4 regions of the Kitasatospora sp. NPDC001119 genome follow, and region 2 is predicted to be linked to each of the others. Evidence: riboswitches for the same ligand, from Rfam matches in the RefSeq annotation. Region 2 holds a riboswitch; each other region holds the start of a gene.
What was found. Region 2 has a riboswitch for cyclic di-AMP ahead of ACWDD9_RS08620 (C40 family peptidase). Riboswitches for the same ligand answer to the same signal wherever they lie in the genome.

Region 1 (3,200 bases), on a different contig from region 2:
GACGATGAGGTCCAGGGCCTCGCGGTTGGAGTCCAGGTTCGGGGCGAAGCCGCCCTCGTCGCCCAGACCGGTGGACAGGCCGCGCTCCTTCAGCACGCCCTTGAGCGTGTGGTAGACCTCGACGCCCCAGCGGACGGCCTCGGAGAAGGACTCCGCGCCGATCGGGGCGATCATGAACTCCTGGATGTCGACGTTGGAGTCCGCGTGCGACCCGCCGTTGAGGATGTTCATCATCGGGACCGGCAGGACGTGCGCGTTCGGGCCGCCCAGGTAGCGGAACAGCGGCAGGTCGCTGGCCTCGGAGGCGGCGTGCGCGACGGCCAGCGAGACGCCCAGGATGGCGTTGGCGCCGAGCGAGGACTTGTCCGGGGTGGCGTCCAGGTCCAGCATGGCCTGGTCGATCAGGCGCTGCTCGGTGGCGTCGTAGCCGACCAGCTCCGGGCCGATCTGCTCGATGACGGCCAGGACGGCCTTCTCGACGCCCTTGCCGAAGTAGCGGTTCTTGTCGCCGTCGCGCAGCTCCAGCGCCTCGAAGGCACCGGTGGAGGCACCCGACGGGACAGCGGCACGACCCGTGCTGCCGTCGTCGAGGCCGACCTCGACCTCGACCGTGGGGTTGCCGCGGGAGTCGAGGATCTCACGGGCTACGACGACATCGATGGACGGCACGAGGCATCTCCTTGCGAGAGCAGGGTCCGGTCTGACGGTGGTGCTGCCAGCAGGACGATTGCGGAGTCGTTACGACCAGAGCCTAACCGCCCGGGCTGCCGTGGCCGCGTCGGCCTCGGTCCCGTCTCACCGTGTGGCCCTGCTACCCACCGGTAGTTCACCTGCTTGTCCCAGCTTGTCCCACCGGAGCGGGCGAATGCGGACGAAGGGGACCGGTAGGACCGGCCCCCTTCGGACGGCGGGGTGGAGCGGCGTCGGTGTCGAGCGCTCCGGCGCGGCTGCGGGCGCCCCCGGCGGGCACCCCGGTCTCGGGGTACTGCCGGCCGCGGGCGGTCCCGGCGTCGGGCGGGGCGGCTCAGCCGAGGTGCAGCACCTGGCCGGGCATGATCAGGTTCGGGTCGCCGCCGACGGTGGAGTGGTTCTGCTCGTACAGCGCGCTCCAGCCGCCGGACACGCCCTGGGCGGCGGCGATGGTCGACAGGGTGTCACCGGCACGGACGGTGTAGTCGTGGCCGGCGGCCTGCGGGGCCTGCTGCGCGGCGCGCGGGGCGTACTGCGGCTGGGCGGCGGCCTGGCCTGCGTACTGCTGGTAGACGCTCTGGTGGCTGGTCCAGTACCAGCCGCCGTTGTTCTGGTACCAGTACACCTTGGCGTCGGCGTCCCAGCCGGCCTTGCCGGAGAAGCCCGGGGCCTGCGGCTGCGGGGCGACCTGCTGGACCGGCTGCGCGGCGGGCTTCTGGGCCGGCTTCTGGGCGGCGGGCTTCTGCGCGACCGGCTTCTCGGCCGGCTTGGCGGCGGACTTCGGGGCCTGCTGCTTGGGGGCGGACTGCGGCTTGGCGTCCGAGGAGGTGTCGACCGAGGCCGGGGCACCGCCCTTGGTCAGACCGGCCTTCTGGGAGCAGACCGGCCAGGCGCCCGGACCCTGCGAGGCCAGCACCTTCTCGGCGACCGAGATCTGCTGGGCCTTGCTGGCCTGGTTGGCCTGCGCCGCGTAGGCGGTGCCGCCGTACGCCTTCCAGGTGCTGGACGTGAACTGGAGGCCGCCGTAGAAGCCGTTGCCGGTGTTGATGCTCCAGTTGCCGCCGCTCTCGCACTGGGCGACGGAGTCCCAGGTGGAGGCCGGGGCGGCGGAGGCGCCGGTGGCGGTGAGGAGCGGCATCGCGAGTCCGACGCCGGCCACACCGGCGACGGCGATGGCCTTCTCGGCCTGGGTGCGACGACGGTGACGGCCAGTTCCAACGAACAGCATGAAGAGGTCCCTCTCCGTACGCCTGCGAGGTGAGCTGTCGGGTTCGGACCGGGAGGTGGCCCGGCCGCCGTAAGCGGAAACGATTCCGCTCGGGCGGCTTCACCCCAAGCCGTGGGGAGACGGCAACAAACCTGGTTCCCCCGCCCCTGCCCAGGGTTCTGGTCGGTTTCCCGTGACGCGGCGGGCAGGATTCGGCGTTCCGCGTACGAGGTCCGCAGCTGCGAACTCCAGGGAGAGTAGACAGATCATCAGACCAATCACAAGCTCATATCACCGATATCACACAACAATTACGGCCCGTGTCCGATCGCCTACCAACAGCGGCGTTATGTCCGGATTGATGGGTGTTCACACCCCCGTCGGCGGGCGATCGGCGACCTCCCGTCAGCGTGATCTCAGCAGGTCGGAGGCGTCGAAGAGGCATCCGGAACGGGGTGCGGAGGGGCGTGCGGGGAACGGCTCTCCGGGCTGAATTCCACCGGGAGTTCGCGCAGGCCACGCATGATCAGACCACCCCGCCAGCGCAGATTCTCCGGGCTTTCCGCGAGCCGCAGATCGGGCAGCCGGGAAAGCAGCGTGGCCAGCGCGGCACGCCCTTCGAGGCGCGCCAGCGGAGCGCCGATGCAGTAGTGGATGCCGTGCCCGAAGCCCAGATGGGGGTTGTCCTTCCGGGCCAGGTCCAGGGTGTTCTCCGCCGCGAACCGGGCCGGGTCGCGGTCCGCCGCGGCCAGCACCACCAGCACCGGGTCACCGACCGGGATGTCCACCCCGCCGATGGTCAGCGGACGGGTCGCGAACCGCCAGGTCGCCAGCTCCACCGGCCCGTCGTAGCGCAGGAGTTCCTCGATCCCGGTCTCCAGCAGCGCGCTCTCCCCGCGCACCACCGACTCCTGCAGCAGCCGGCGCTGCTCCGGATTGCGCAGCAGCGCGTAGGTGCCGTTGCCGATCAGGTTCACGGTGGTCTCGAAACCCGCGAACAGGAGGATGAAGGCCATCGCCGCGGCCTCGTTCTCGGTCAGGTGCTCACCGTGGTCGCCGGCCCGGATCAGGCCCGAGATCAGGTCGTCCCCGAGGTCCGCCCGCTTGCGGTGGATCAGCTCCAGCAGGTACGCCCGCATCCGCTTCACCGCCCGCCCCACGCCGCCGCGTTGGCCCCCGCCGTGGCGGATCATCATCCCGGCCCAGTCGCGGAAGTCGTCCTGGTCCTCGGCCGGCACCCCGAGCATGTCGCAGATCGCGTAGATGGGGAGCGGGAACGCGAACTCGTGGATCAGGTCCGCCG
Region 2 (3,200 bases):
TCACTAGGGTCTGGCGTCAAACCTATTTTCCGGAATCTCATCCCATCAGGTGAGCCCGTTGGAAGAAGGAGCCGGTCCCTTGGCCTCCCACCGCCGTCCCAAGCAGCCGAGCCGCGCACGGATCTCCGTGCTCACCGCGGCCGCTGCGACCGCGGTCGCCCTCTCCGCCCAGGTGGCCGCGCACGCCGCGCCGCAGCCGAACAAGACGGACGTCAAGGCGCAGATCGACCAGCTCCAGGAGGAGCAGGAGCAGGCGGCCGAGAAGTACAACGGCGCCAAGGAGCGGGCCGACCAGCTGCGGAAGCAGGCCGACCAGCTGCAGGACCAGGTGGCCCGCGGCCAGGAGCAGATGACCCAGCTCCAGGGCGGCCTCGCCGAGGTGGCGGGCGAGCAGTACCGCAGCGGCGGCATCGACCCGTCCGTCCAGCTGATGCTCTCCTCGGACCCGTCCGGCTACCTGGACAAGGCCTCCACCGTCCAGCAGGCCAGCACCAGTCAGGCCGAGGCGCTCAAGGGGCTGCTGGACCAGCAGCGCCGGCTGGACCAGGAGAAGACCGAGGCGGCCGCCGTCCTCGCCTCGCTGGACACCACCACCAAGGACCTGAACCAGGCCAAGTCGGACGTCAACACCAAGCTGAAGGCCGCCCAGGACCTGCTGAACTCGCTGAGCTCCGCCGACCGCGCGGCGCTGCGGGCCCAGCAGGCGCAGGACGACCGCGCCTCGCGCGGCAGCGACCGGGTCGACCTCGGCAGCCTGCCGCCGGCCAGCGGCTACGCGGCCACGGCGCTGGCCAAGGCGATGAGCAAGCAGGGCTCGCCGTACGTGTGGGGCGCCACCGGGTCGACCACCTTCGACTGCTCGGGCCTGATGGTCTGGGCGTACGGGCAGGCGGGCGTCTCGCTGCCGCGCACCTCGCAGGAGCAGGGCCACTACGGCACCCGGATCCCCTCGCTGGACCAGGCCCAGCCGGGCGACCTGGTGATCTACGGCCCCGACATGCACCACGTCGGGATGTACATCGGCAACGGCATGGTGGTCCACGCGCCGCACACCGGTGACGTGGTGAAGGTGATGAAGGCCGACGCGATGTCGATCAACACCATCCGCCGGGTCTGACGGACCGACACGCCCGGGGGGCTCCCGCGGGGGCCTGTGAAAAGCGCCACCCCCGTTCGGGGTGGCGTTTCGGGTTTCCGGCCCTTCGACGACCACATGGTGAGAACCGATCAGCCTTGTGTGCGTCAATGGTCACCATCGGTCATTTTCACAAAGGAACTTGGGTAATCTTCTGTCTTTTTTCTGACAAGGATTTGAACCGATCACGGTTCAGTTACTAGGGTCATGCTCCGAACCACCGCACTGTCGATCGCCCAGCCAGGGTGGCGGCGGTGGTTACCGTCGAGTTCGCAAGGCAGCGGGACAGGTCGAAGCGACTGTCCGACAGGGGAGCCCAGTGGTAGGGGGCGCTGCGGAGCGGAGCCGGGGAACCACGTTCCTCCGGGGTGAATCGGCGCCAGGTCGGCCGGTGGAACGGCCGTGAGGCGTCGTAGGGCATGCTTCCGGCCCGAACCCGTCAGCTCACCCGGTAGGCGGCCGTAGGAAGAAGGAGTCCGCCTTCGTGGCGTCCCATCGTCGTCCCAAGCCCGCCGGCCGCGCCCGGGTCTCGATCCTGACCGGCGTCGCCGCCGCAGCCGTCGTCCTCTCCGCGCAGGGTGCCCACGCGGACCCGCAGCCGACCAAGGAACAGGTCAAGGGGCAGGTCGACCAGCTCAACGAGCAGGCCGAGGTCGCGACCGAGAACTACAACGCCGCCCAGGCCAAGCAGCAGGACCTGGAGAAGCAGGTCTCCGGCCTGCAGGACCAGGTGGCCCGTCAGCAGGCCCAGGTCACCGAGCTCCAGGGCGGCCTCGCCGAGATCGCCGGCGAGCAGTACCGCAACGGGGGGATATCCCCCACCGTCCAGCTGATGTTCTCCTCCAGCCCGGACAGCTTCCTCAGCCAGGCCGACGCGCTGAACCAGGCCGGCAGCACCCAGAAGGGTCAGCTGAAGGAGCTCCAGGAGCAGCAGCGCAAGCTCGACCAGGACCGCAACGAGGCCCAGGGCAAGCTCGCCGAGCTGGAGTCGACCACCCAGCAGCTGAAGGCCTCCAAGGACGAGGTCCAGGGCAAGCTGAAGGCGGCCCAGGACCTGCTCAACACGCTGACCGAGCAGGACCGCCAGGCGCTGCGCCAGGCCGAGGAGAAGGCCGCCGCCGAGGCCAAGGCCAAGGCCGACGCCGCCCAGGCCCAGCAGCAGCAGGCCGACCGCGCCTCCCGCGACAACAGCCGCGGCAGCCTCTCGGCCCCCACGACCACCGCTCCGGTGAACGTGGCCCCCGGCAGCTCGCGCGGTGCCGCCGCGCTGTCCGCCGCCGCCTCCAAGATCGGCAGCCCGTACGTCTGGGGCGCCACCGGCCCGGGCTCCTTCGACTGCTCCGGTCTGATGGTCTGGGCGTACAACCAGGCCGGCGTGTCGCTGCCGCGCACCTCGCAGGCGCAGGCCTCGGCCGGCACCCGGCTCGGGACGGACCTCTCCAAGGCCCAGCCCGGCGACCTGCTGATCTTCTACACCGACGCCCACCACGTCGGCATCTACGCCGGCAACGGCCAGGTGCTGCACGCCCCCAAGCCGGGCGCGTCGGTGCGCTACGAGGCGGTCACCAACATGCCGCTGACCGGCATCGTGCGGGTCTGATCCCCGCTCGGACGTCTCCAGGCCCGGTCTCCCCCAGGGGAGGCCGGGCCTGCGGCTTTTCCGGCGGCTCGATCTGATGTCCGATTGGGGAGTGAATATTCGGGTTGGGAGGGGTTTGGACTCGCTTGCCCGGACTCGCTAACGTCTGCCACCGGACTCCCGCTCGACGGCCGCCCGTCCCGGTGCGGCGGCGGGGGCCGCGCCGCAGGATTGGAGCCGCTGCCGCCATGCCCGTGCACCGCCGTTCCCAACTGCTCACCCGGGCGCTGGTGCTGACCGCGGCCGCCGCCACCGCGTTGGGCGCGGCCACCGGAGGCAGCGCCCAGGCGGCCCCCGCCAGCCCCGACCCGGGCGACCGTCAGGACGTCAAGACGCAGGTCGAGCAGCTGTACGACGAGGCCGAGCAGGCGTCCGAGAGGTTCAACGCCGCGCAGGAGGCCCAGCGGCGGCTCCAGGGCGAGACCA
Region 3 (3,200 bases), on a different contig from region 2:
GCGGGGCTCAGCCGAGCTCGGCGAGGAACGGCAGCAGGGCGTCCGCGGTGGCCGCCGGGTTGTCGGCCATCGGGTAGTGCCCGGACCCCTCGATCATCGCCTTCCGCGCGCCGAGCGCGGCGGCCTGCCGGTCGGCGACCAGCTCCGGCTTCGGGAAGTCGGGGTCCTTGCTGCCCATGACCACCAGGGCCGGGCACCGCACCGCGGCCGTCCAGCCGACCGGCGCCGAGTCGCCGTGGACGTACCCGCGGGTGGCGGTCTTCCGGCCCGGGGTGCGCAGCGCGGCGACCAGCCCGTCCACGTACGCGTCGAAGTCGGCGGGCCTGGCACCGGGGAAGGCCATCCGGCGCAGGTAGAAGCCCCAGGCGGCCGGCCAGTGGACGAGGGCGGCGCCCATCAGGCCCATGGCGCCGCGCATCAGGGCGCCCTGCGGCGGGTTCTCGACGAAGGCGTTGAGCAGGACGATCCCGGCGACCCGCTCGGGGGCGTCCCCGGCGGCCTTGACGACGGTCGCCCCGGTGTACGAGTTCCCGGCGAGGACGGCGCGCTCGATGCCGAGGTGGTCGAGCAGGGCGAGGACGTCGTCGGCGAGGGCGGCCGGGCCGTAGTCGTCCCAGGTGATCGAGGATTCGCCGAAGCCCCGCAGGTCCATGGTGACGACCCGGTGGCCGGCGGCGACGAGCAGCGGGCGCAGGTGCCGGTACGCGGCCCGGCTGTCGAGCATGCCGGGGAGCAGGACGACCGGGGTGCCGTCGCCCTGCCGGGTGTCGTCGTAGGCGATCCGGCCGCCGGGGACGGTGAGGTACTGGGTGTTCGGGGTGATGGTGCCGTTCATGGGGTCCTCCTCGGGCCGCCGGTGCGGGGCATCGGCGGTGCTGCCGATAGCCATAAAGCTAAGGCTAATAGCCTTAGCCGTCAAGCGGTCGGGCGTCGGAGGCGTCGGAGGCGTCGGAGAAGAGGGGGAGGGGTGGTCAGACCCCTTCGACCTTGAATGGGTCGTGCTCGCTGAGCAGCTTCTCCAGCCGGGCCTGGTCCACCCGGGTGACCATGTCGTTGGACTCCTGCCGGTCCCGGATCACCTTCGCCAGAGTGAATGCGGAGCTGACCGTGAAGAGGAGGCCGAGTCCGAGGAAGGCCCGGGTCCACCCGCCGACCGGCAGGTAGATGATCCCCACGGCGAGGGCGGTGCCCGACAGGGCGAAGGACAGGACGGCCTGGAGGTAGTAGGCGGCCGTGGTGCGGGTCTGCATCGGTGCGCTCATGGCGTCAGGATGCTGCGGCCCGGCCGGGCCGCACATGAGTAGGCGTACTCAGATGGGGCCGTGCATGAGGGACCGTTCGTTGACGTCCGATCACCTGCCGCGGGGCTGTTCCGAACGGATGGCTTGGAATCAGAGCCTCCTAGGATTAACGTTTGATAACGCAGCGCGGTTGTCAACGCCGTACCCAGACGGCACCGTGCGCCGTCGCCTAATCCCACCGACCGGCCTCCGGGCAGGTCAGGGAGCCGGGGAACCACGTTCCTTGGGGTGAATCGGCGGGGCTCCGGCCCGGCCGTAGGAGACCTTCCTGCTCCGAACCCGTCAGCTAACCCGGTAGGCGCGAAGGAAGGAAAGGAGCGCGCCTCCGTGGCGTCGACGCACACCCCGGCACACCCGGCCGGCTTCGCAGCCGGTACCCAGCTCCTCGACCACCCCGGCCCGGACGGCCCCGAGGCCTTCGGCCCGGAGGACTTCGCCGCGGAGGCCGAGACCAACCGCCACCGGATGCCGCGTCAGACCCGCGGAACCTCCCCGCTGCTCGGCGTCACCGCCGTCGCCGCCACCCTGGGTGCCACCGGCTTCACCTCGGCGACCCCGGCCGCCGCCCCCGCCATCGAGGCCCCGGACGAGACGGCGGTCGCCCTCTCCGCCGACCCCGGCCTCGCGCTCGCCGCCCGCATCCAGAACCAGGCCGACAGCCAGCGCACCGCCGCCGAGGAGACCGCCCGGCTCCAGGCCGCCCAGGAGGCGGAGGCCAAGGCCGCCGCCAAGGAGGCCGAGGCCAAGCGCGCCGCCGAGGAGGCCGAGCGGGCCAAGGCCGCCGCCCTCACCCTCCCGGTGACGGACTACCGGCTCTCCGCCCACTACGGCCAGAGCGCCCGCTACTGGGCCAACCTGCACACCGGCCTGGACTTCGCCGCCGACACCGGCACCCCGGTCCACGCGCTCGGCCAGGGCACCATCACCTCGGCCGGCTGGGCCGGCTCGTACGGCTACCGGATCGTCGAGACCCTGCCCGACGGCACCGAGATCTGGTACTGCCACCTCTCCGCGATCACCAAGGGCTCCGGCAAGGTCGCCGCCGGCCAGCAGATCGGCAAGGTCGGCGCGACCGGCAACGTCACCGGCCCGCACCTGCACATGGAGGTCCGCCCCGGCGGCGGCGCCCCGGTCGACCCGGAGCCCTGGCTCCAGCAGCGCGGCCTCAACCCCTGAGGCGCCAGCCCTGACGCACCCGCCCTGAGGCACCCGCCCGGGCGGACCCAGCGCGAAGCCCCCGGCCCGGAGCACCAGCACCGGACCGGGGGCTTCGCCGTGGCGTCTCACTCCTCGGCGGGCAGCTGCGCCAGGTACGCCTCGATCTCCTCCTGGCCCGGCTCCGGCGCCAGCTCCGGGAACTCCGTCACCAGCAGCCGCGGCAGCCCCGGCACCGTCCACCCGCCGAACAGGTCGAGCGCCGCCTCGACCGCCGCCTCCTCGAACCGCCCGAAGTCCCCAGCCAGTTCCTCCGGCATCGGCCGCCCCAGCGCGGTCAGCTCCGCCAGGTTGCGGTAGCTGCGCCGCATCAGGCCCTGCTCCAGCAGCCGCCGAGCGCCGTCCGTGGCCATGCCGACCGACAGCACCCGGCCCGGGCCCCAGCCCTGCTCGTCCGGCTCGTCCAGCCAGCCGGCCGGTGCCAGCGCCTCGTACGCGGCCAGCCGCTCCTCCTCCGGGAGCTCCCCGAAGCCGGCCAGCCAGTCCCGCACCGCCGCCGGGTCCGTGACGTCCACCCCGTACGCGTGCAGCAGCAGCGCGTACAGCCGGGGCCAGGTCACCAGGTCGGCGCGGCGCAGCAGCCCGGCCGCGACCTCGCCCTGCCACTCGGCCTCCGCGTGCAGCCGCTCCTGGCGCTTGGCGTTCAGCCGCCGGGCCGCCCGCTGGTGGTCGACCAGCAGCCGG
Region 4 (3,200 bases), on a different contig from region 2:
TAGGAGGAGTCCGGGCCGACGCGCAGCATCAGCAGCACCCCGGCGGCGCACAGCAGGGGGCCGACGGTCAGCGGGATGCGCGGGCCGATCCGCTTGCCGAGGCGCCCGGCGCGCGCGGACAGCAGCAGCATCAGCACGGTGATCGGCACCAGCGCGAAGCCCGAGACCAGCGGCGAGAAGCCGGACACGATCTGGAGCTGCACCACCAGCAGGAAGAAGACGCCGCTGAACGCCGCGTACACGCACAGGGTGACCAGGTTCACGGCGGTGAACAGCCGGGAGGAGAACAGTCCGAGCGGCAGCATCGGATCGGGCGCGCGGCGCTCGACCGCCACGAAGGCGACGCCGAGCGCCACTCCGAGCACCCCGCTGACCCAGACGGCGGGGGACAGGCCCTCGCCGGCCGCCGTCAGCGCGTAGGTGATCGCGCCGAGGGCGAGGGCGGCGAGCACGGCGCCGAGGACGTCGAAGCGGCCGGAGGCGCCCTCGTCCCGGCTCTCCGGCACCGACCGGGTGGTGACCGCGATCACGGCGGCGGCGAGCGGCAGGTTCAGCAGGAAGATCCAGCGCCAGCCGGGGCCGTCCACCAGCCAGCCGCCGAGGAAGGGGCCGACCGCCGCCGACACCCCGCCGAGGCCGGACCAGAGCCCGACCGCCGCCGAGCGGTCGTCAGGGTGGAAGACGGCCTGGAGCATGGCGAGCGAGCCGGGGGTGAGCAGCGCCCCGCCGATGCCCTGGACGGCGCGGGCGGCGATCAGCACGTGGATGTTCGGCGCGGCGGCGCAGGCCGCGGAGGCGACGGCGAACCAGACCACGCCGATCAGGAAGACCTTGCGCCGCCCGTAGCGGTCGCCGAGCGCGCCGCCGAGCAGGATCAGGCCCGCCAGGGTGAGCAGATAGGCGTTCAGGGTCCATTGCAGGGACGCGAGGGAAGCGCCGAGGTCGGCGCCGATCCGGGGCAGCGCGACGTTCACCACGGTGCCGTCCAGCATCGCCATGCTGGAGCCGAGCACCGTCGCCATTAGTACCCAGCGACCCTGCGCGGTGCCCAGGCGCAGGGTGCCGGCCTCGGAGGTGGCCACGGGCGAATCCTGCGCTGCCGAGGCGCACGTGACAAGGGTCACCGGTGGGTGTGTTGGCGGCTGGCGGTGCGTGAGCGGACGGGTGCGCGGCGTGGCCGATCTCGGCGCAGGGTCGTGGATCAGTGGCGGGGGGTGAATGGGTTGTGTACGCACCGTGGGCTCGGGCCTGCGGAGGGTCACTGGGACAGGGGGGATCGTTGCCGTTTCAAGAGATCGACATTGCTTCACCCGAACGGATGGGTTTTAGTTCAGCGACCGCCCGGCCAGTCCGGACGGATCCGCCGGGTGGAACGCCGAGTCCTGCCGCTGCCCGGTGGTTCGAAACGAACTCTGTACGGCAGGAGCGGGGGACCCACAGGTAAGTCGCCGGACCGGAGTTCGCGCCTCAGGGCGCGGGCGTCCAGGACCGGCTTGGGGTGAAGCCGCGCAAGCGGCCGGGCAACTCCAGCCCGAACCCGACAGCTCACCTCGCAGGCGTCGGAGAGGAAAATTCCATGCCTGCACAGGCTCGTCGTATCGCCCTGCCCCGCGCCGCCCGCATCGGCATCGCCACCGCCGTCACCGGTGTGTCCTTCGCCCTCCCGCTCGTCACCGCGATGAGCGCCCAGGCCCACACCCCGGCCGCTCCGGCCGCCGCCTCCACCGAGGCCAAGCAGGCCACGCAGGCCGCCGCTCCGGCCGCCCAGGCCGCGCAGGAGAGCTACCGCGTCGTCAGCGGTGACACCCTGTCCAAGATCGCCGACGCCAAGAACGTCGAGGGCGGCTGGCACGCGCTGTACGAGCAGAACCGCTCGGTCGTCGGCGCCAACCCGAACCTGATCTTCCCGGGCCAGCAGCTCGCGCTGTCCGGCCACGCCGCCGCGCCGGCCGCCGACGCCGCCCCGGCGAAGCCCGCCGCTCCGGCCAAGCCCGCCAAGCCGTCCGCTCCGGCGACCCAGGCCGCCAAGCCGCAGGCCCAGGTCCAGGTGCAGACCGAGGCCGCCAAGCCCTCCGCGCAGCTCGAGACCCAGCTCCAGGTCGCCGTTCCGGCCCAGGCCGTGACCGCCACTCCGGTCGCCGCCGCCACCTCCGGCTTCGTCGCCCCGCTGGCCGGCCCGCGGCTCGGCACCGCCTACGGCGTGGCCGGCTCGATGTGGGCCTCCGGTCACCACACCGGCCAGGACTTCGTCGCCTCCACCGGCACCCCGCTGCGCGCCGTCGCCAACGGTGTCGTGGTCAAGGCCGGCAACGGCGGCGCCTACGGCAACGAGGTCGAGATCAGGCTCGCCGACGGCCACTACGCCGAGTACGCGCACCTCTCCTCGATCGGTGTGAGGATCGGTCAGACCGTCACCGCCGGCCAGCAGATCGGCCTCTCCGGCGCCACCGGCAACGTGACCGGCCCGCACCTGCACTTCGAGATCCGCAACGGCTCGGAGTACGGCTCGGACATCAACCCGGTCGCCTACCTGCGCGCGCACGGCGTCGCGCTCTGACCCCGAGAGCTCCGGGGTACCAGGAACCACCGCCGCTGCGGGCGAACCGATCGCCCGGGATGGTCATGTCGGGTGACCGCTCGACCGGGTGATCGCCGCACGGCGGACATGGGCGCGGGACACGCCCAGGCCGGCCCGGCCGCATGAGGACCTCCTCGTGCGGCCGGGCCGGTCGCTTTCGTTCCCGGGCCCGCCCGGGGTGTTCGATCGATCGAACGAAGCGTCAACTCCGGTGTCCCACAGGGTGGTCGCCGGGATCTCCGGGCGCCTCCGGGGCGCCATGCTGGCGGACGGTCAGTGCCCGGCCGGTCCGGCGGTCGGGCGGGCCGGGAGGCGAGGAGGCCGGATGGCGGTCCGCAGCGGGGGCGTGGCGGGGGAGACGGCCGGGCGGGAGCGGCCCGGGGCGGGCGGGGTCGACCGGCTGAAGGCGGACTCGGTCGGCCTGGTCGGCGTGGTGTTCATGGCGCTCGCCACCGCCGCCCCGATCACCGCGATGACCGGCAACCTGCCGATCATCGTCGGTCAGGGCAACGGCGCGGGCGCGCCCGCCGCGTACATCGTGGCGACCGTGGTGCTGACGGTGTTCTCGGTCGGCTACGTGGCGATGGCCCGGCACATCACCGCGGCCGGCGCGTTCTACGGC

Region 1: linked by a shared signal. The riboswitch ahead of ACWDD9_RS42745 (transglycosylase family protein) and the one ahead of ACWDD9_RS08620 (C40 family peptidase) in region 2 are both predicted to bind cyclic di-AMP.
Region 3: linked by a shared signal. The riboswitch ahead of ACWDD9_RS38610 (M23 family metallopeptidase) and the one ahead of ACWDD9_RS08620 (C40 family peptidase) in region 2 are both predicted to bind cyclic di-AMP.
Region 4: linked by a shared signal. The riboswitch ahead of ACWDD9_RS14200 (M23 family metallopeptidase) and the one ahead of ACWDD9_RS08620 (C40 family peptidase) in region 2 are both predicted to bind cyclic di-AMP.

Annotation. Positions count from the first base shown of each region.
Region 1 is NZ_JBSFKI010000075.1:14,592-17,791, reverse strand. Features, by position in the region: gene eno (phosphopyruvate hydratase) at 1-669, opposite strand, end outside; gene ACWDD9_RS42745 (transglycosylase family protein) at 1,025-1,918, opposite strand; cyclic di-AMP (ydaO/yuaA leader) riboswitch at 1,924-2,092, opposite strand; gene ACWDD9_RS42740 (cytochrome P450 family protein) at 2,314-3,200, opposite strand, start outside.
Region 2 is NZ_JBSFKI010000005.1:271,735-274,934, reverse strand. Features, by position in the region: gene ACWDD9_RS08625 (C40 family peptidase) at 80-1,117, shown strand; cyclic di-AMP (ydaO/yuaA leader) riboswitch at 1,456-1,609, shown strand; gene ACWDD9_RS08620 (C40 family peptidase) at 1,620-2,735, shown strand; gene ACWDD9_RS08615 (C40 family peptidase) at 2,963-3,200, shown strand, end outside.
Region 3 is NZ_JBSFKI010000050.1:30,874-34,073, forward strand. Features, by position in the region: gene ACWDD9_RS38600 (alpha/beta fold hydrolase) at 8-889, opposite strand; gene ACWDD9_RS38605 (YiaA/YiaB family inner membrane protein) at 972-1,262, opposite strand; cyclic di-AMP (ydaO/yuaA leader) riboswitch at 1,458-1,616, shown strand; gene ACWDD9_RS38610 (M23 family metallopeptidase) at 1,629-2,477, shown strand; gene ACWDD9_RS38615 (hypothetical protein) at 2,585-3,200, opposite strand, start outside.
Region 4 is NZ_JBSFKI010000009.1:225,132-228,331, reverse strand. Features, by position in the region: gene ACWDD9_RS14205 (MFS transporter) at 1-1,022, opposite strand, end outside; cyclic di-AMP (ydaO/yuaA leader) riboswitch at 1,437-1,574, shown strand; gene ACWDD9_RS14200 (M23 family metallopeptidase) at 1,577-2,557, shown strand; gene ACWDD9_RS14195 (APC family permease) at 2,904-3,200, shown strand, end outside.